DNA from 4 places in the Desulfovibrio psychrotolerans genome. Region 3 is predicted to be linked to each of the others. Evidence: predicted binding sites of a transcription regulator. Region 3 holds the regulator's gene; each other region holds the start of a gene.
The links. The regulator sigma-54, encoded in region 3, starts transcription at its own class of promoters, with help from an activator protein. The targets are predictions, from matches to a motif close to CTGGCACGGNNNNTGCTT.
Positions count from the first base shown of each region.

Region 1: the regulator sigma-54 is predicted to act here: its motif matches at 2,360-2,377, upstream of HUV26_RS14620 (motility associated factor glycosyltransferase family protein).
Region 2: the regulator sigma-54 is predicted to act here: its motif matches at 2,121-2,138, upstream of HUV26_RS03845 (LeuA family protein).
Region 4: the regulator sigma-54 is predicted to act here: its motif matches at 3,600-3,617, upstream of ispD (2-C-methyl-D-erythritol 4-phosphate cytidylyltransferase).

Region 1 covers NZ_BLVP01000036.1:26,279-31,147, forward strand. Annotated here, with positions in the region: gene HUV26_RS14610 (MATE family efflux transporter) at 1-255, shown strand, start outside; gene HUV26_RS14615 (MTH1187 family thiamine-binding protein) at 230-514, opposite strand; gene HUV26_RS14620 (motility associated factor glycosyltransferase family protein) at 589-2,349, opposite strand; gene HUV26_RS14625 (nucleoside/nucleotide kinase family protein) at 2,544-3,101, opposite strand; gene HUV26_RS14630 (hypothetical protein) at 3,350-4,869, shown strand, end outside.
Region 2 covers NZ_BLVP01000002.1:225,242-230,110, reverse strand. Annotated here, with positions in the region: gene nifD (nitrogenase molybdenum-iron protein alpha chain) at 1-82, opposite strand, end outside; gene HUV26_RS03860 (P-II family nitrogen regulator) at 118-492, opposite strand; gene HUV26_RS03855 (P-II family nitrogen regulator) at 489-830, opposite strand; gene nifH (nitrogenase iron protein) at 890-1,720, opposite strand; gene HUV26_RS03845 (LeuA family protein) at 2,244-3,518, shown strand; gene HUV26_RS03840 (Lrp/AsnC family transcriptional regulator) at 3,960-4,424, shown strand; gene fdhF (formate dehydrogenase subunit alpha) at 4,636-4,869, opposite strand, start outside.
Region 3 covers NZ_BLVP01000001.1:142,060-146,928, forward strand. Annotated here, with positions in the region: gene HUV26_RS00620 (LptA/OstA family protein) at 1-91, shown strand, start outside; gene lptB (LPS export ABC transporter ATP-binding protein) at 101-823, shown strand; gene rpoN (RNA polymerase factor sigma-54) at 1,051-2,475, shown strand; gene hpf (ribosome hibernation-promoting factor, HPF/YfiA family) at 2,604-3,146, shown strand; gene HUV26_RS00640 (PTS sugar transporter subunit IIA) at 3,157-3,606, shown strand; gene rapZ (RNase adapter RapZ) at 3,599-4,510, shown strand; gene HUV26_RS00650 (PTS sugar transporter subunit IIA) at 4,564-4,869, shown strand, end outside.
Region 4 covers NZ_BLVP01000036.1:99,496-104,364, forward strand. Annotated here, with positions in the region: gene HUV26_RS15035 (2-oxoacid:acceptor oxidoreductase subunit alpha) at 1-739, shown strand, start outside; gene HUV26_RS15040 (2-oxoacid:ferredoxin oxidoreductase subunit beta) at 754-1,605, shown strand; gene HUV26_RS15045 (cytoplasmic protein) at 1,665-2,027, shown strand; gene ispD (2-C-methyl-D-erythritol 4-phosphate cytidylyltransferase) at 2,181-3,416, opposite strand; RNA gene rnpB (RNase P RNA component class A) at 3,501-3,863, opposite strand; gene HUV26_RS15060 (zinc ribbon domain-containing protein) at 3,875-4,669, opposite strand; gene HUV26_RS15065 (Nif3-like dinuclear metal center hexameric protein) at 4,730-4,869, opposite strand, start outside.

The DNA.
Region 1 (4,869 bases), on a different contig from region 3:
ACGGTGTTCGTCATGTGGGCCATTATGCTCAGCGCCATCCTGCTGCTTGCCGTTCCCATCTATGTGGCTCAGGCTTTTTTCGGGGCCGGGCTGAACACGCTGTGGGGCATATTCACCCTGTACGTGGTCGTGCTTTCCGTGGTGGCGTACCTGCGCTATCATCGCGGCCCGTGGAAGACCATGCTGGTCATAGAACGACCCGCCGCTGATGAGGCTGTGCCGGATAAGACTATTCCACCGCAGCCACCTTGCTGAGCATGCCGTACTCCCTGCCTCTGCGGGCATCCACCTTCAGGGTCATGTAGATGCGGTCACAGTCCGTTTCCAGTTCCCGGTAGCAGGCGGAAACAGTGTTCATCACGTCGTCCCATTCGCCCTCCATGACCGTGCCCATGGGGTTGAGCTGGAACATGAGGCCGCTGGACCGGATGACGCCGAGCACGCGTTTCACATACGGGCTTACGCTGTCGCCCTTGTCCATGGGAAAGATGGAGAGTTCGGCAATAACGGACATGGATGCCTCCCGAAAATCTGTTTTTTCCGAGGAGGCATCCTAGCCGGCATTGCGTCGCAGATAAAGGCCGGAAATCAGGCTGCCCGGTGTTCTTCCAGCGACCTCGCCCCCAGCGCGTGGTCCATGGCTACAATCTTTTCCAGCACCTTCTTAAGCGTTTCCCTGAACAGGCCCATATCCTTCGGGGTGTAGCGGGTGCGCGCATCACGCAGACCGGCAACATCCATGATTTCGTTATACAGATAGGGCATGTAGATGGGGTCCTGCCTAAGGAACATGTGCACGCTGTTGAACAGGGAGCGGATTTCCGCATAGTTCTTTTCCGGCTTCTTAAACAGCTTTTCCAGCCGTTTGTTGGCATGTCGCAGCGAGGTGCGCCAACTCGGTGCGCGTTCTTCAAAGATGGGCTGTTCGCATCCCGTGCGTGCCTTCATCATGCGCAGCCGCCACAGTTCCAGTGCCCCCCCGTCAGAGGCAAGCAGCCCGTTTTGCAGGGCATCCTCCAGCGTGGTATCGGTGGCGGTGCTTATGACATATCCGCCCCCGTACACATTGTGAACATTCAGCCCCAGCCGGGCAATGTCCTGTTCCATTTCCCGGGCCGATGTCAGGTACTGCACGCTGGTGCGTATGGGATTGCCGTCCCGGTCCTGCAGGTCCACCCACCGGGAAGCCTTTTTGCGATGGTGACCGTCCGCATGCGTGGAACTGGTTTCGCGCCATGCGAAATCCTGTCCCACAAGCACTATGTCGCGCACTCCCATCCAGTGCAGAAAGCGCATCAGTGCCACAGAAACGTTCCCCGCAGCGTCCAGGACCAGATCGTCACGTCCGGCGATGAAAGTGGCAAGGCCGCCCACCGTCCACAGCGGGATGGTGGGGCCGGGGTATTGCTTCACCACGCGCGGGTCGGTCTTGGTGGAGTAGATAAGCGGAATATCCTTGGCCCATTCAGGGTCAAGCTGTTTGTAGACGGAGAGCATCCCGTCGCTGAAGTCAATGGACATGCAGAAGTGGGGGCGCACACCCACACGTTGTGCAGCGGTAAGGGTTTGCAGTGCAGTAACCACAAGGGCGGAGTGCTGCATGGCGGCAAGCGTAGGGCCGGATTGCTCCAGCGAAGGACCGGCACCAAGGATAACCGCCTTTATCCCTTCTCCGGCATCGCACAGCGGGTTCACTGTTCCGTCCGCAAGGGCGCGCCGGAAGTTGCCCAGCTCGTTGCCCACCATTGTGTCCTGTGCGCGGCGCAGGGTGCCCATTTCCACGCTCAGGTGTTCCAGCATTTCCTTGCACTGGCGTGCCCAGTAAGCATAGGCGGGGCCTATCTGCTGACTGGGCAGGTCTGCCCGCAGATGGATTCTGCCGAACAGAAACTGCACATCGCAGGCGCGTACCGTATCCTGCAGCAGGGTGCGGTCCGGCGGCAGAAAGACAAGCTTTCCGGATGTGATGAATGGCCGGTAGTCCGTCTGCCCTAGGCAGGCAGCCAGCATTTCCGGTTCCGGCTCAAGCACATACACGGTGTGCGATGCCGGAGTGCCGGAAAGAAGATGATTCAGCCCGTACCCCAGATTGCAGCCTATAACAAAGGTGCTCTCAGCCGGTATGGCGTCTTGGGGCACCCAGCCCTGATATATAGGACCGGGAGGGATGGTTTCAAAAAGAAAACGGCCATCCTTCAGGCGAAAATCCAGCATCCCGTAACTGTTATGGCCCATGCGCGAGTCAATGTCGGCAAGGTCGGGACGGGTTTCCGCAAGCCACATGGCCGCTTTTTGTTTCTGCGCGGCCATGACCTCCAGATTCTGCGTGTAGAATGGCGAGTATTTCATGCCGGTTCAAATGCAAATGTCCTGCCAGCATGAATAAATCATTGGGATGCGCCCTGTTGCAGGCTCATAATGGCACAACAGGGCACAGGCGGACACAGCAGGGCCGGAGAATTGACACCGGTTGGAGGAAGCAAGGTAGAGCCACCGGCACCAGAGCCGTCATGCTTCCGACAGCCGCACCGCCGTCACAGGACTCAGCCCTGAATCCCCAGCATCTCCAGCACGTTGTCCTCAATCTCTTCCGGTTCCTTCCATGCCTGAAGAATGTAGTGCAGGGTCATCATGCACAGCGGTTCCAGTTCCACAAATTCAGCGGAAATGGCTTCCCGTTCCGGTTCAGTCGTTTTATTCAGGCGGTACGCCATGCGCAGCACTTCCGCCATAAGGTAGAAGACCTTCCCTTTTTCCCGCAGGGCAGCGCGGATAGCTTCGGAACGCAGGGCGATGTGCGGCAGCACAAACACAATGCCCTTTTCCGCACAGGCGGCATCCAGTGCTTCCACGGAGTCTATGGGCTGAGCGGAGCCGGACGGCGTGGCGGCTTCCGGTGCCACAACCTTCATGTTCAGGCGCCCGGCAACCCGTTCCGCCAGTTCCAGCCTGCCGCTTCCCGGCATGCCTATGAAGATGATGCGCCCTTCCTGCGGCGAAAACGGAGCCACCGGGGCTGATTTGCCGAATACGCGAACCGCGTTGGGGTCTTCGACTTCAATTTTTTCCTGAACGAATCCTTCCGTGGAAAATTTGGACATGGGCTCTCCGTATCGGTTTTCCGGGCGCGCCAATTCGTCGCGCAAGCCGGTTGATTCTGGTGTTGCCGCGCTTGGTTGCACCGGGCAGCAAGGAAATAGCCCGCCAAAGCGCTTCGGTCAATGCCGGGGCTGGCACCGCGGGCAGGGTGGCAGGCATTCCTTTTCATGCGGGGGGACATGCAGTATAGAACCCGTGTTCCGTCCATATTCTGCTTTTTATTCCGCAGATAACACGCTGGAGGTTTTTCATGCGGCAGGCCGTCTGGCTGCGATATATATGTTGTGCGTTCTGTGTGCTGGCACTGGCTTCCGGGTGCGCTCCTTCCAGAAAAAAAGCCGCTTCCGGCGGCGATACCCCGGTGGAGATGCGCGCAGACCCCGGCTACATGCAGTGGCTGGAAAAACAGGCCATGCTGCGTGCTGCGCAGGATATGTCGCGCATCGTTTCCGGAACGGGCATTCCATGGGTCTCGCCCTATGTGGTTCCACGCCCCAAAGCGCTTTTGGCGGAAGCTCCGGTATGGCTTACCGTGCATCCCGCGTCCCTGCTCACGGCAGACAATGTGTCCCTGTTCCGCACGCTTGCCCATCCGGAATTCTGGCGGCAGGCAGAGAAGCTGGGCATACGCGGGCTTCTTGCGGCCCCTGTGCGCGAGTCGGGCGGAATATGGGGATATGATGTTTCCGGTACGCAGGCGCTGGGAGCGGATACCGTGCAATATGCCTTCAGCCGCTACGCGGGAACCGAAGAAGAGTTCAGGCTTCTCACCCGTGCCGCCAACAAGGCCGGTGCCATAGCGGGCGACCTGCTTGTGCCTGCCGCCACGGGACGCGGTGCGGATTTCTTCCTCTCTGCGCGCGCCAAGCAGGAATATCAGGGCATTTACTGCATGCTGGAAGTGCCCAAAGACCTTTGGCCCCTGTTGCCGGAAACCAAAACCCAGTGGCAGGCCGAGGCGCTATCGGAAAACGCCACACAGGTGCTGCGTGAAAAACGGTTTTTACCCGCCCCCCGCGTGCGGGATGTACTCGGGTATCCCCTTGCCCCTTTCGGGTGGGCCGCCACAGGCGAAATTCGCGGTATGGACGGTATAAGCAGACGGTTTGTCTACTTGTTCTGCGAATCTCCCGCCCGGCCGGTGCTTAACTGGACCGACCCTGGCGCCGGTGCCCGCCGTGTGCTTTCCGGTGCCGTCATCCAGCAGGTGGGTACGCTGGGGGTAGCCTTCAGCGGGATAAGCGTGGCTCCGTTCATCGGGCTGGAGCCTGCCGGAGGCCCCATGGACGAGAGCGTGCAGAATGCCGCTGCCACGGCACGCGATGCGGCGGAGCAATTGGCGCAGGAGGTGCGCCGTTACGGCGGCTGGACCTTTCTGACCGATGCGCTGCCTCTGCCCATGCTCGCGGAAGTATTGCAGGCCGGGCCGGATGTGGCGGTGGACCACGCCGGGTCCGTGAGTGCGCAGGCGGCGTTGCTGACGGGAGATGTCTCCATGCTGCGCGAAAGCCTTATGGCCATGCAGGCGCTGGGCATAGGGCCGGAAAGGCTTGTGCACTGCATTCAGCCGGAAGGTGGGGTGGATTTCTCGCTTGTGCACCTGTACGGGGCGCGCAACGATGCAGCCCGTCCACTCCGGGAGTCGATGCGGCAGGCCATGCGTGAAGCCGTAACCCGCGCCGGGGGAGATACGCAGCTGAAGAACGATGTTCTGTATACGACACCGGCGGGGCTGGTGGCGCTGGCGGCGGGGCTGCGCGACCTGCGCAA
Region 2 (4,869 bases), on a different contig from region 3:
CAACCTTGGGAGGATACTTCTTCAGAAGCTCTTCCTTCACCGCTTCCGCGCTCAATACCTTCTTCTTCTTTTCAACAGCCATACTGCACCTCATTCGGTTGGCCTTTTCCGGCCCGCTTATACGATGGCCTTTTCACCGATTTCGCCGGTGCGCACGCGCACCGCCTCCGGCACAGGACACACGAATATTTTGCCATCGCCGGGTTTGCCGGTCTTGTTGGCCGCAATAAGGGCCTCCACCACGTCTTCCACCTGCTCGTCGGGCACCACAACGGTAACCATGCGCTTGGTGTACAGACGGTCTTTCTCACCAAGCAGTTCTATCGCTTCCTCGTAGCCCTTTTTGGCTCCCTGAAGCAGGTGCGAACTGACCAGCCCTTTGCCCCGTCCAAAGGCTTCCTGCGCAAAAAACGCATCCACGCCTATCTCGGTAAGAGCCTTTTTGGTCTTGTTCATCATGTTGATGCGCACAATGGCCACTATCTCTTTCATGCGGCAGCCTCCTGCCCTTCGCGCACACCGGAGCTTATGGTGTACACGTCTTCAACGGGAGTGATGAATATCTTGCCGTCGCCGAACGCTCCCTTGGCACCGGACCGGGCAGTCTTCATGATGGTTTCCACCACAAAGTCCTTATCGCGGTCCTGCACCACGCTGATGAGCATGGTCTTGGGAATTTCGTCATAGGTCACTTCACCTATCTTTATGCCGCGCTGCTTGCCGCGTCCGGCCACGGAAAGCTTGGTGACGGCGGGAAACCCCGCGTCCATAAGGGCAGCCAGAACTTCATCGGACTTTTCGGGGCGCACAATGGCTCGTACCATGATCATCGTCTCTCTCCTTTGGTGTTCAGTGCGGGGGGGGGATGGTCATCCGGAAGGACGGGCCCCTAGGCTTCCATCAACCCGTAGTCCATGAGCAGCTTTTCCAGTTCTTCAATCTCCAGCGGAGTGGGCACCACGAAAAACTTATTTCCGTCGATGGCCTTGGCCAGATTGCGGTAATGGTCTGCCTGCACGCACGCGGGATTCCATTCAATGACCGTGCGGCGGTTAATTTCAGCACGCTGCACGTCGTTGTCGCGGGGCACAAAGTAGATGAGCTGCGTTCCCAGCTTCTTGGCCAGTTCCTCAATCATCTCCTTTTCGTTATCCACGTTACGGGAGTTGCAGATAAGCCCGCCAAGGCGCACGCCGCCGGATTCCGCGTACTTCATAATGCCCTTGCAGATGTTGTTGGCGGCGTACATGGCCATCATTTCGCCGGAGCAGACAATGTAAATTTCCTCGGCCTTGCCGTCGCGGATGGGCATGGCAAACCCGCCGCACACCACGTCGCCCAGAACGTCGTAGAACACGTAGTCCAGCCCTTCGCGCTCTTCATAGGCACCCAGCGATTCCAGCATGTTGATGGAGGTAATGATGCCACGGCCTGCACAGCCCACGCCCGGCTCAGGACCACCGGATTCCACCGACCATGAATCGCCGAACCCCTTCTTGCGGATATCGTCCAGTTCCACGTCCTCACCCTCTTCGCGCAGGGTATCGAGCACGGTCTTCTGAGCCAGACCGCCCAGCAGCAGACGGGTCGAATCCGCCTTGGGGTCACATCCCACAACCATGACTTTGCGGCCAAGAGATTCCGCCAGACCAGCTACCGTATTCTGCGTAGTGGTAGACTTGCCGATGCCGCCTTTTCCGTAAATGGCCACTTTTCTCATGGTTTCCTCCATGTATGATGGTGCCTTGTTTCCTGCGGTTTTCCACAAACCGCCCGCCATGCCCGCCGCAGGCCGGACCGCCCGGATGTGTCGGACATGGCGCGCTTGCACAAAATGCTGTTTCAGCACGCGGGAGCCGCGCTCCCTGTAACCCCGCCTTGGCAAGGCGCGTGCCAAACTGCAAAAGAGCACTCAACACACCGCAATAACAGGAATTTATAAAGAAAAGCCATTCATGTCCGTTCGGTTGCCTACACTGTTGCACCCTACAAAAGTGTGTGCACCTACACTTTTGGGGGCAACAATGTAGGCCCGGACTCCCTCGCGCCCATCCGGTAAAAACAAGGCCCGCCGCTGCCGGCGCGGGGCCTGACTCCTTCCTTCAACCGGCCTGTGCCGGCTGGCACCGATAGTGCAAACACCTATCGTCAGTTGGTCAGGCTGCCCCGTCGGCAGCCAACTGAAGCGGCTGCAAGAGCGGCGGTTGTAAAACCGCACCATTTTCATACCCAAGGAGCAGGCCATGTCCCCGGATGCAGGAGGCACCATGCGCACAGAAATATTCCGGCAGACCGAACGGCTGCCCGCCACCCCTCCCGCCCTGCTGGACACCACCCTGCGCGAGGGTGAACAGTCTTTCGGCGTCTATCTGGATATGAATGCCAAACGGCACATCATAAAAACGCTGTACGCCGCAGGCATAGAAGAAATGGAACTGGGCTATGCGGGACAGGAGAGCCTGCCGCAGCTTCTCCAGCACACCCGGCGCGCAGCCCCGAATATGCCCTGCACCGTCTGGTGCCGCTGCCGCGAGGAAGACATCCACGCCGTTGCCGCGCTGGGGGTCACACGCATCAGCATAGGCGTGCCCGTATCGCACGCGCACATTGTCACCCGCCTGCGCACAACGGAAGAAGCCCTGCTCGCCCGTCTGGAATCCGTGCTGCGTCTGGCCCGCACCTGCGGCATCGGCTTTGTCTCGCTGGGTCTGGAAGACTGCTCCCGCGCCGCGCCGCAGACAGCCCTGCGCATGGCACTGCACGGGGTGACGCACGGGGCGGCGCGTATCCGCCTCTCAGACACCGTAGGTATTCTCACGCCTATGCAGACGGCTGAACTGGTACGGTTCTTCCGCCGCCACCTGCCCGCGCACGTGCGTCTTGCCACCCACTTTCACAATGATTTCGGCATGGCCACGGCCAACGCCATAACCGCCCTTGCCAGTGGCGCGGACAGCACAGACGTTTCCATTCTGGGACTGGGGGAACGGGCAGGCATTGCCCGGCTGGAAGAGGTTGCCGCCGCCCGCGTCCTGACAGGCGAAGCGCATAATGCGGCCGGCACACAGGGAGCGCACAGCCGGTCCGATGCCTCCCCGCAGTACAACCTTGCCGCCCTGCGCACGCTGGCGCACACGGTAGCCGGGCTGACGAGCATGCCCCTCGCCCGCAACCTTCCGGTCATAGGTGCCGATATCTTTTCCGTAGAAAGCGGCATCCATGCGGACGGCATGCACAAATCGCCCGAACTTTTCGAGCCGTATGCTCCGGAACTGGTGCAGGGCTCACGCTCCATCCGGCTCGGGCGCAAATCAGGAGCCGCCGCCGTTGCCCATGCGGCCCGCAACGCGGGGTGGTGCCTTTCCCGACATGCCGTCAACGAACTGGTCGCCCGTGTGCGCGCCCTTTCCGACCGCTGCAACCGCGCCCTGACGGATGCGGAATTTCGCAACCTGTGCCACCAAGTGCACACTCAGGCTCCTGACAATGCGAACACAGCACCCCACCGGGCACACTGAACCACGCGGCAAACGACACTTTTTCCATCCTTGTCATGAGCGGCGCAGCCATAACCGACACGCCATCTGCCGTTTTGTGCAGCACTGCGGCACCTGCTCTATGTGCCAAACGGCAATGGCCTGCCGTTTTCACCATGCGCGCTCCGGGGAGTGCTTTTTTCCGCAAAAAAGCATCCCTAAATGCGCACAAGCACCTGCCCACCTCATCACATCCGGTGGAACGACAATGTTTCCGGCAGGCTGAATCTTGCGCTTTTCAGCAAAAACAACTTTGTGAAGGGCAGGGAATTGAACTTTTTTGTAATTTCCATTACGGTTCTGCCGTGCCGGAAGATGGTTTATCGTGGTTGTCCGGGCTTTCGCCCTGTTCCCCTCACCCTGCGTTGCGTACCGGGCTGCGGAAAAGCGCACCCGCCGTAACAGAGACTACCGGAGGAAATAGTGAAAATCGACAAGCTGAGCTTCCAGATTGCGGGGCAGCTGCTTGACGGGCGCAAGTCCTACAGGGAGATCGCACAGGAGCTTTCCGTTGCGGAAAACACCGTGCGTTCGCGCATCAACAAGATGCAGGCAGACGGCGTGATGGACATAGTGGGTCGGCTGGATATCGAAAAATTGCCCGGGCACACCATCGTGTACACGGGCGTGCGCCTCAGCGAGCGCGATCTGTTTTCAAAATGTCAGGAGCTGAGCGAACTGAAGGGCGTCATCTCGTCCGCCGTGGTCACGGGACGGTTCGACATCATCCTCACCCTGCTGCTGCGGGAAGGATTCGGTCTGCTGGAATTCTATTCCAACGAAATGTCCAAGGTAGACGGCATCCTCTCCGTAGAGAGCTTTGTGGTTTACAAGGGCACCCGCATGATGGCTCCCTATATCCTCGACCCCGACACTCTGCCGGAATAACCCCGCACGCAGAGCGCACAAAAAGCGCCCGCCCAAGAGCCCCGGATACGCCGCAAAGCGCTCCGGGTCTGCCGGACGGGCGTTTTTCTTTGCCCTATCTGCCGCATAAGGCGGCAAGCGATATGCCTTGCCGCGCGCGGCAGCAGGATGCACCGCCCCACGAACAGCATGGCACTATCTACCGAGTTACCGGACGATAGGGCGCAGCACGCTACAAAGCCTGAATTGCCGTAAGACGCACCGCGCAGACCTTAAATTCGCTTATGCCCGCCACAGGGTCCGCCGCATCGCTGGTCAGGCGGTTTGCCGCCGCCTCCGCAAAATGGAAGGGAACAAACACCGTGCCTTCCACTGCCTTGGATGAAATGCGCACCGCCACCTCTATCTCTCCCCGGCGCGATACCACCCGCACCATGCCGCCCTGCACCACCCCCACCCGCTGCGC
Region 3 (4,869 bases):
CTTCTACGTCAAAGAGAACAAGAGCGAGGTGCTCGGGTCTTCCGACAAACCCGTGGAAGCCATTTTTACCGCTCCCAAGCGCTTCAACTAGCGGGTCCGCATGTCGTTTCTGGAAGCGGAATCTCTGACCAAGCATTACGGCAAGCACGAAGTGGTGCGCGGCATTTCCCTGAGCATGAAGCAGGGGGAGGTGGTGGGATTGCTCGGCCCCAACGGTGCGGGCAAAACTACCACGTTTTATATGCTCATAGGCATAGTAAAACCTACCAGCGGCCTTGTGCGCTATGACGGCACGGACGTGACGGATTGGCCCTTGCATGAACGCGCACGCGTAGGCCTGAGTTATCTTCCGCAGGAAAGTTCCATTTTCCGCAAGCTCACTGTGCGACAAAATCTGGAGCTTATCTTAGAGCACACGGGACTCCCCATAAACGTGCAGCGAAAGCGGGCCGACATGCTTCTTGAGGAATTTCGCATCACCCGCATAGCGGATTCCATGGCAATGCATCTTTCAGGGGGCGAACGGCGCAGGCTGGAAATAGCCCGCGCACTTATCCGCAAGCCCCGGTTCATTCTGCTGGACGAGCCTTTCGCAGGAATTGACCCTCTGGCCGTGGATGATATTCAGAGCATCATACGCGGGCTCAGCAACCGTGGGATAGGGGTTCTCATTTCGGACCACAATGTGCGCGAGACCCTGAATATCTGCGACCGGGCCTATCTTGTATATGAGGGGCAGATAATCCTTAACGGCACCCCCAGCCAGATAGTGAACGATCCCAAGGCTCGCAGGGTGTATCTGGGAGAAGGATTCTGCCTGTAGGTGTCGTGACTTTTTCCCGACCTTTTTGAATATTTTGCAAGACATTTCTTTCTGATCGCGCAAAAGCCCGTTTTACGGGCTTTTCTCTGTTGCATGGTTAGTGCTTGTATGGCAAAAGGGACTCAGGTTTGCAGTTTTGGAATGCTTCTTGATAGAGGTCCGGACCGCGCTTCCAGCAGCGCGTCAACCCCCTTGATGCACGGCACTACTCCGGGAATATCGTACCTATGGCATTAGAACTACGGCAACAACTCAAGCTCTCCCAGCAGCTGGTTATGACCCCCCAACTGCAGCAGGCAATTAAGCTGCTGCAGCTCTCCCGGCTTGAACTGATGGAAACCGTACAGCAGGAGTTGCTGGAAAATCCCTTTCTGGAAGAATCTGCCGAGAGCATAACGCCCGCTGATGCCACGGAAGCTGCGGAAATACGTTCTGAGGCTGTGGAAGCCTATGATAAGGAGCTTGCCACCAACGCGGACTGGGAAGACTATCTGGGCGATTTTTCCAGTACCAGCAGGCAAACATCCTCCCGAGATGCCGAAATACCTGAAGAGATGACATCGTTTGAAGCGCGACTCACCTCGCGCCCATCGTTGGACGGCCATCTCTCGTGGCAGCTCACGCTTTCCTCCATAACGGAAGAGCAGAGAACCATAGGGGAAGTGATCATCGGCAATATCGGCTCCAACGGCTATTTGCAGGCCACGATGGAGGAAATTGCAGATATGGCCGGGGCCACCGTACCAGAGGTGGAGGTAATGCTGCGCAGGGTACAGCGCTTTGACCCTGTGGGTGTGGCAGCCCGAAGCCCGCAGGAATGCCTGCTGGTGCAGATAGAAGTGCTCGGATATGACCGCGACCCCGTTCTGGTGGAATTGGTGCGCGAACATCTGGAAGACCTTGAAAAGCGCCGCTACAAGCCCCTGTGCCGTAAGTTCCGTATAAACATGGACGATCTGAAGGAATATATCGACCTTATCCTCACGCTCGATCCCATGCCCGGTGCCAGCTTTGGCAGCAGCGAACCGCAGTATGTTTCCCCCGATGTCTTTGTGCACAAGTATGACGGCGAATTTGTCATTATTCTCAACGAAGAAGGACTGCCCAGTCTGCAGTTGAGCGATATTGTGGACTGTCTTCCCACTGTTTCCGGGCCGGATAAGGATTACTTTCAGGAAAAGATGCGCTCTGCCTCGTGGCTCATTAAAAGTCTGCATCAGCGGCAGCGCACCCTGTACAAGGTGATGGAAAGCATCGTCAAATACCAGAGAGGGTTCTTCGAAGAGGGGGTCACCCAGCTTAAGCCGCTCATTCTTAAAGACATTGCAGAAGATATTGGCATGCATGAATCCACGGTGAGCCGCATTACCACCAGTAAGTATGTGTCTACCCCGCACGGTATTTTTGAGCTTAAGTTCTTCTTTAACAGTGCCATAGGGATGGATGACGGCAGCTCGGTGGGTTCTGAGAGCGTAAAGGCCCTTATCAGACAACTGGTTCAGGGAGAAGACCCCCGACGCCCGCTCAGTGACGAACGCATAGGTGAAATTTTGAAAGAAAAGTTGCAGTTGAATATTGCCCGCAGGACCGTTGCGAAGTATCGTACTGCAATGGACATTCCCTCGTCCTCCAAGCGAAAGTCCGCGTTCTAGGTTTCCGCGTATTAGGAGAAACCCCGAATGTGCAGGCGGTATGCGCAGGACAGGGAATGCGGATACACTGCCAGAGATACCCGTGCGGACTCACACACGGTGCGCCCGCCGAACCTAAGGAGGCATATATGAACATCGCATTCACTTTCAAGAACTTCGAGCCTTCCGACCATCTGAAAAAGTATGCCCGTAGACGCTTTGAAAAGTTGGGGAAATTCATACGCCATTCCGGCAGGTTGGAAATGCAGGTGGGCATGTCCGTGGAAAACTACCGCCACAGGATTGATGTGACACTGGTTTCTGACAACCTCAACCTTTCCGCTTCTGAAAAGTCCGAAGACATGTACGCCACGGTCGATCTTGTGTTTGACAAGCTTGCCGCACAGGTGAAAAAGCATGCGGAAAAGAACAAGGATCATCGCCGCGGCGGAGCCAACATTGCCGTTCGCGAGGACATTATAAGCTATGCGGATACCGGCTCCGGGCGGGAACGGACCATTGTGGGCACGGACCACTTTACGCCCAAGCCCATGGGTATTGATGAAGCCGCTCTGCAGTTGGATTCGCTGGACTACGACTTCCTTGTGTTTCTGAATGCCGAGACTGAGCGTGTGAATGTAATCTACCGCCGGAAAAACGGCGACTTCGGCCTGATTGACCCCACATTCTAGGACACAGATAATGAAACTGGGTGAATACCTGGATAAAACGATGATACTGCCCGAGCTTACCGCCAGCACCAAAGAGGAGGTGCTGGCGGAGCTTGTGGCACCTGTTATTGCCGCCTGTCCGCAACTGGACGCGGAAAGCGTAGTCAACGTGCTGCGTGAACGTGAAAGTCTGGGAACCACGGGCATTGGCGACGGCATAGCCATACCGCACGGCAAGCTCGACAATCTGGACCGGATAATTCTGGTTGCCGGAAGGAGCACAGGCGGAGTGGATTTTGAGGCTCTGGACTTTAAGCTCTGCACCATCTTCTTCCTTGTTCTTGCCCCGGAACAGGTGGCCGGCATGCATCTGCGCATACTTGCCCAAATTTCCCGGCTGCTCAAGGATCCCGAATTCCGCAGTTCCTTTCTTTCCGCACCTGATGCGGATGTGCTGTGGCACCTGCTCAATAATGCCTGACCGGAATCCCGACATGGAATACGAATCATCTGCGGTTTTTCCCGTGCTTATTGTCACCGGGCTTTCCGGCGCTGGCAAGAGCACAGCACTGAAGGTGTTTGAGGATCTGCGATACTTTACTGTGGACGGCATGCCCGCTTCATTGGCATTGCAGATGCTTTCTGTGCTTGATGAACGCAGTCTTGCAAAACATCGTGGGCTGGTGCTGGGTATGGACCTGCGCCAGTTTGAGTTTGACAGCGAATTCAGAGAGGTGCTGGACGGGATGCAGCGTAAAGGCGTAGCTCCCGTCATTCTCTTTCTGGAGGCGCGTCCCGATGTCATCATCAGGCGTTATAAGGAAACTCGCCGCCCGCATCCTTTGGAGAATCGGGACCTTGGCCTTGAGCAGGCTATGGAGCTCGAGAGAAACCTGCTTAAGCCCGCCCGCGACATGGCCGACCTCGTCATTGACACGTCGGAGTTCTCCATTCACGATATACGGCGCGTTATCCAGCAAAAGTGGTCTATTCTGGAGGGTAACAGGCGCAGCCTGCGGGTACACCTGCTGACCTTCGGCTTTAAATACGGAACACCCGCCGAGGCGGATATGGTGTTCGACCTGCGTTTCTTGCCCAATCCGTATCATGACCCCGTGCTCCGTCCGCTTTCCGGCAAGGATAAAGCCATCGCGGAATATGTTCTGGGGTCAGAGCCGGGTAGGGAATATCTGGCCCGCCTGACAGATTTTCTGCACTTCACGCTTTCGCAAATGGAAGCAGAAGGCCGCTACCGCGTTACCATAGCCATAGGCTGCACCGGCGGCAGGCACCGTTCCGTTTCTACCGCAGAAGCCCTTTTTGAGACTTTGAAAAACTTTGATTTTACGGTATCTATCGAGCATCGGCATATGGAGCTGGGTTGAATACTGTATGATCCCCCATACCGGAGCGCTGCCGCCGGTGGAGAAGATATTTCATGAGCGTTTCCAAGACAGAAGAATCGCAGGTGGGCGTGGTTCTGGTCACGCATGCCGATTATGGCTCCGCGCTGCTCCATGCTGCTGAAATCATACTCGGGCCGCAACAGGACTGTGGGGCTGTGAGTGTGGATGGCACGCAGGAAGTTACGGAGACCGTGGCCAGACTCAAAGAAACCGTAGCCCGCGTTGACCGGGGACAGGGCGTGCTGCTGCTGACAGATATGTTCGGCGGCACACCCACCAATCTTAGCCTGTCTCTTCTGGGCGGCGGCAATGTGGAAGTGCTCACGGGAGTCAATCTG
Region 4 (4,869 bases), on a different contig from region 3:
CGGGGAATTTCCCCGCGCCATCTTTGCCCCGTGCACACTGGAAGACTGCTTCCATCTTACCCACAAGGCCTTCGATATAACCGAAAAATACCAGTCTCCCGTTTTCGTGCTCACGGATCAGGATCTTTCGGACAGGCTTATGGGCGTGCCTCCCTTCGACCTTTCGTCTCTGCCGCCCGTTGCCGGGCCGGACCTTACGGATGATAACGCCGCAGGATACAAGCGCTATGCCTTCACTGAGAATGGCCTTTCTCCCCGGCGCATCCCCGGCTACGGCAGGTCGCTGGTGCTGGCAGACTGCCACGAGCATACGGAAGACGGCCATATCACGGAAGATATGGGCATCCGGACAGCCATGAACGACAAACGCTTTGCCAAGGAACTGGGCATCCTTTCCGAGGTGGTGCCGCCCAGACGCTTCGGAGCGGAACAACCGGACCGCATTCTGCTGTGCTGGGGTTCCACAGAAGGCGCTGCGCGTGAAACGGCGGATATCCTTAACGCGCAGGGGCAGAAGGTGGCCGTGCTCAGCTTCCCGCAGGTGTGGCCGCTCAAGCCGGATCAGTTCCTGCCGTTCCTTGCCTCGGCAAAGGAAGTAGTGGCGGTAGAGGGCAACAAACTGGGACAGTTCGCCCGCCTGCTGCGGCAGGAAACCGGGTTTGTCGTACACCGTACGGTGCTCCGGTATGACGGACGTCCGTTCACTCCCGACTTCATTCTGGCCAAGCTGTCCGAATAGCAACGAGGTGCACAATGATTGATATCAGCGTTTACGGCGACTACAAGACCTCGTGGTGTCCCGGCTGCGGCAACCATGACGTGCTGGCGGCGCTCAAACAGGCCCTTGCCGAGATGGATCTTGCCCCGCATCAGGTGGCGCATGTTTCCGGCATCGGGCAAGCTGCCAAGGCCCCGCACTATATCACTATCAATGGTTTCAACGGGTTGCATGGCCGTGGTCTGCCTCCTGCGCAGGCCATCAAACTGGTCAATCCGGAACTCACCGTCATTGCCGAAAGCGGCGATGGCTGCAACTACGGCGAGGGCGGCAACCACTTCCTCGCCGCCATCCGGCGCAATGTGGATATGACTCTGCTCGCCCACGACAATCAGGTCTACGGGCTGACCAAGGGACAAGCCAGCCCCACCACGGCGGAAGGACAGATCACCAAGTCGCAGCCCGATGGAGTGACCAACGCCCCCTTTAACCCCATTGCCGTGGCGGTGGCCATGCGGGCCAATTTTGTGGCGCGTGCGTTTTCCGGCAACAAGCCGCACCTGATCAAAATGATACAGGCTGCCATACGCCACCCCGGATTCGCCATGGTGGATATCTTCTCCCCGTGCGTCTCCTTCAACAAGGTGAATACCTTCGGCTGGTACAAGCAGCGCTGCTATGAGCTGGATGCGAACTATGATCCCACCGACTGGAATGCGGCCATGGAAAAGGCCAACGAATTCGGCGACCGCATCCCCATAGGCGTTATCTGGAAGACGGACCGCAAGCCTCTGAACGAGCGTTTTGCCGTGTGCAAGCATGGTCCGCTGGGCAGGCAGCCGGTCGACCTTAAGGCGTTGGACGCAATCATGCATTCCTACATCTGAGAAAGTGAACCGGGCGGGCGTCTGACAGAACAGGACGCCCGCCTTGCAAGGAGACGGACATGCACGGAGAAACCATGCGCAAGGTAGCCCTGTTTCCTTTTAACGGAGACGTGATGTGCTTTATCCACGTACTGCTCAACGCGCTGGATATGCAGGAAAAAGGCTATGGGGTGAAGATAGTGGTGGAGGGCAGCGCCTGTACGGTCATCCCCGCCATAGCGGACCCGCACCACTTCATGCATAAGCTGTATATACAGACCAGAGACGCGGGCCTTATCGTGGGAGCGTGCAGGGCGTGTTCCGTGAAGCAGCGGGTGGACAAAGCCATAGAGGCGGAAGGCATTCCCCTCATAGGCGACATGAGCGGGCATCCTTCCATGAGTCAGTATATGGCCGCAGGCTATGAAATAGTCACTTTTTAGCCGCGCTCCGCTCGCTTTCCGCCGTGGTCGATCACGGGCCAAGCCCCCCGGAGCATTGTGACGTCAGGCGTGTGTCTGCCCACGCTCCGGGTGACCTTATGCAGGCCCCTGCTGGCTTTCGCAGTGCGGCACCGGCTGGAAAAGGCAGGCAGGCTACCCCTCCTGTCCTGTTCCCTGCGGCGAAGCCGCCCGTACCGGGCGCATGGCTGTCACCGTGGCCACGGCCTTTATGCCTTTCTTCTCGCCGGTAAAGCCGAGCTTTTCTTCCGTGGTGGCCTTCACATTCACCTGTTCCGGAGCAAGCTTGAGCAGGCGGCAAAGGTTTTTCCTGATGTGCGGCTTCCACGGAGAGACTTTGGGCACCTGTGCGATCACGGTAACATCAACATGCGTTACCACAATGCCTTGCTGCAGGAGTTGATCGTACACCTCGTTCAGCAGAATGCCGCTTTCGATGTTATCAAACTCCGCCGCCGTGTCCGGAAAGTGCTCCCCGATGTCTCCTCCGCCCATGCAGCCCAGCAGGGCGTCTGTAAGCGCATGCAGCAGCACGTCCCCGTCAGAATGTGCCACCACCTCCGGCGCGCCGGGAATGGGCACACCGCCCAGCTTCATGGGGCGTCCCGTGCCGTAACGGTGCACGTCATATCCCCAGCCCACAACGGGCAGCATGGAAACTCCGTCCACCGTGTCCCGCTCCCTGTTTCCGAGCATGGCAAGGTCCTCCGGGTGGGTGATTTTGTGGTTTTGCGGGTCGCCGGCAACGGTGACAACGGGTATCCCCGCCTGTTCCAGTACCAAGGCATCATCCGTCACCTGCCAGCCATGCGCACGGCAGGCTTGGTGTGCGGTGCTGAGCGTTGCACGGTTAAATCCCTGCGGGGTCTGCACCGCGCGCAAGGTATCGCGCACAGGGGTGGAAACAACGTGCGTCCCGGTAACAACCTTGATGGTGTCCGTGACAGGCAGAACGGGAATAACGCCACCGGCTCCGTCCTGAAGCGCGTCCAGTAGGCGGTTAACCAGCGCGGGAGAAAGAAAGGGACGCGCGGCATCGTGAACGAGCACGGTGTCGCACTGCTCGGGCAGAGCCATCAGGCCGTTGTATACAGAATCCTGCCTGCGCTCGCCACCTTCCGCAACAACCCACGGCAGTCCCAGCCCGCGCAGGCGGTCCAGATCTTCCAGTTCCGCGCGAGCTTCTTCCATGTCGCTTGGCGGGAAGACAAAAACAAGGCCGTGCAGACGTGCCACGCGGGCAAGGGTAACGGCAGACTGCCAGAACAGGGGGGCACCGTTCCAGCGGATAAACTGTTTCTTCACGCCGCCTGCGGCCTGAGCCATACGGCTACCGCTGCCCGCCGCAAGAATGATGGACCAACACTGCATGGGGTTCCTCGCGTGTTGCGCGGTTGTTTTCATTCCGACCTGCTCCGCCAAGAAAAAGGGCGCACTGGGCGCCCTTTCATTGCTAACGGGAGTCGGACTGTAAGCCGGGTTCTGTCCCCTTTGCAGGGGGGGTATCATTCCTCTAGGATCATGGTTGCCCATGACCTCAAGCAACCTACCCGGAAGCATTGGCCGGGCCGACCGTAGCGCTTCCCTATTTGGTCTTGCTCCGAACGGGGTTTACCGAGCATACCGCGTCACCGCGGTATCTGGTGGGCTCTTACCCCACCGTTTCACCCTTACCGCGCGGCATGCCGCACGGCGGTTTGTTTTCTGTGGCACTTTCCGAAGATCGCTCTCCCTGGGGGTTACCCAGCGTTCTGCCCTTTGGAGCCCGGACTTTCCTCTCCGGGTCGTATGACCCGCAGCGATACCCCGTCCGACTCCTGAAAAACGTCTTAGGCCTCTGCGGATTCTTCCGCTTTAGCCTGCGCGGCGCTCTGTCCGCTCTGCGAAAGATTGGCAGGGCACTCATTAAAGTGCTCGCACCAGTAAATGAGCCGCTGGCAGTTGGGGCAGCTCAGAATCTGGTGGCCCTTTTGCAGTTCAATAAAGCTCTGCGGAGGAATGGCAATATGGCATCCGTTGCACACCCCGGCTTCCACAGGCACGATGACCGGGTTGTCCAGCCGTTCGCGGATAAACTCGTATCTGCTGAGAATGGGGGCGGGCACTTCCTGACAGGCTGTATCACGCTTTTTGTTGAGCTTGGCAATAACCTTGCTGGCTTCGTCAATGCGTGCCTGCAGACTGGCCTTCTTGGCTTCCAGATCGCTCTTCAGCGCGCTGTAGTCCACATCCAGTTCTTCCAGGCCGGACTGCTGCCGGGTCAGTTCTTCCGCAAGCGCCAGTTTTTCTTCTTCGCGCATGCGGTTCACTTTTTCAAGATTGTCCATCTCGCGCATCATGGCGTGGTATTCTTTGGTATTCCCCACGAGCATGAGCTTGGACTTGCTCTTCTTCACCTTCAGGGCGTCGTTTTCTATTTCGCCGCCAAGGCGTTTTTCCTGTTCTTTCAGGTGTTCAATTTTTTCGACAAAGCGGGTTCGCTGTTCTTCAAGGCTGTCAAAGCGTTCCTGGAGAATCTTGACCTCGCTGGGCGCGTCTTTCAGTTCCCGTGCAATGACGAGGATTTCATCGTCCACCCTCTGCAGGGCTACAAGCTGTTCTATCTGCTTAAGATACAGGCTCAAGGTTGTTTCCTCCTGAACAGTGACCCTTCCGGCGGCATGCCGGGTCAGGGGTAAATTTCGTTAACGTGCGCCGCGCACGGCAAGGCGCATGGGATCCTGCGCGGGCAGGAAATAAATATCAACGCCGGGAAGGGCGCTTCCGAGATGCAGGGCAAACCGCCGCATCATTTCTTCCTCAAGGCAGAAATGGCCAACGTCCA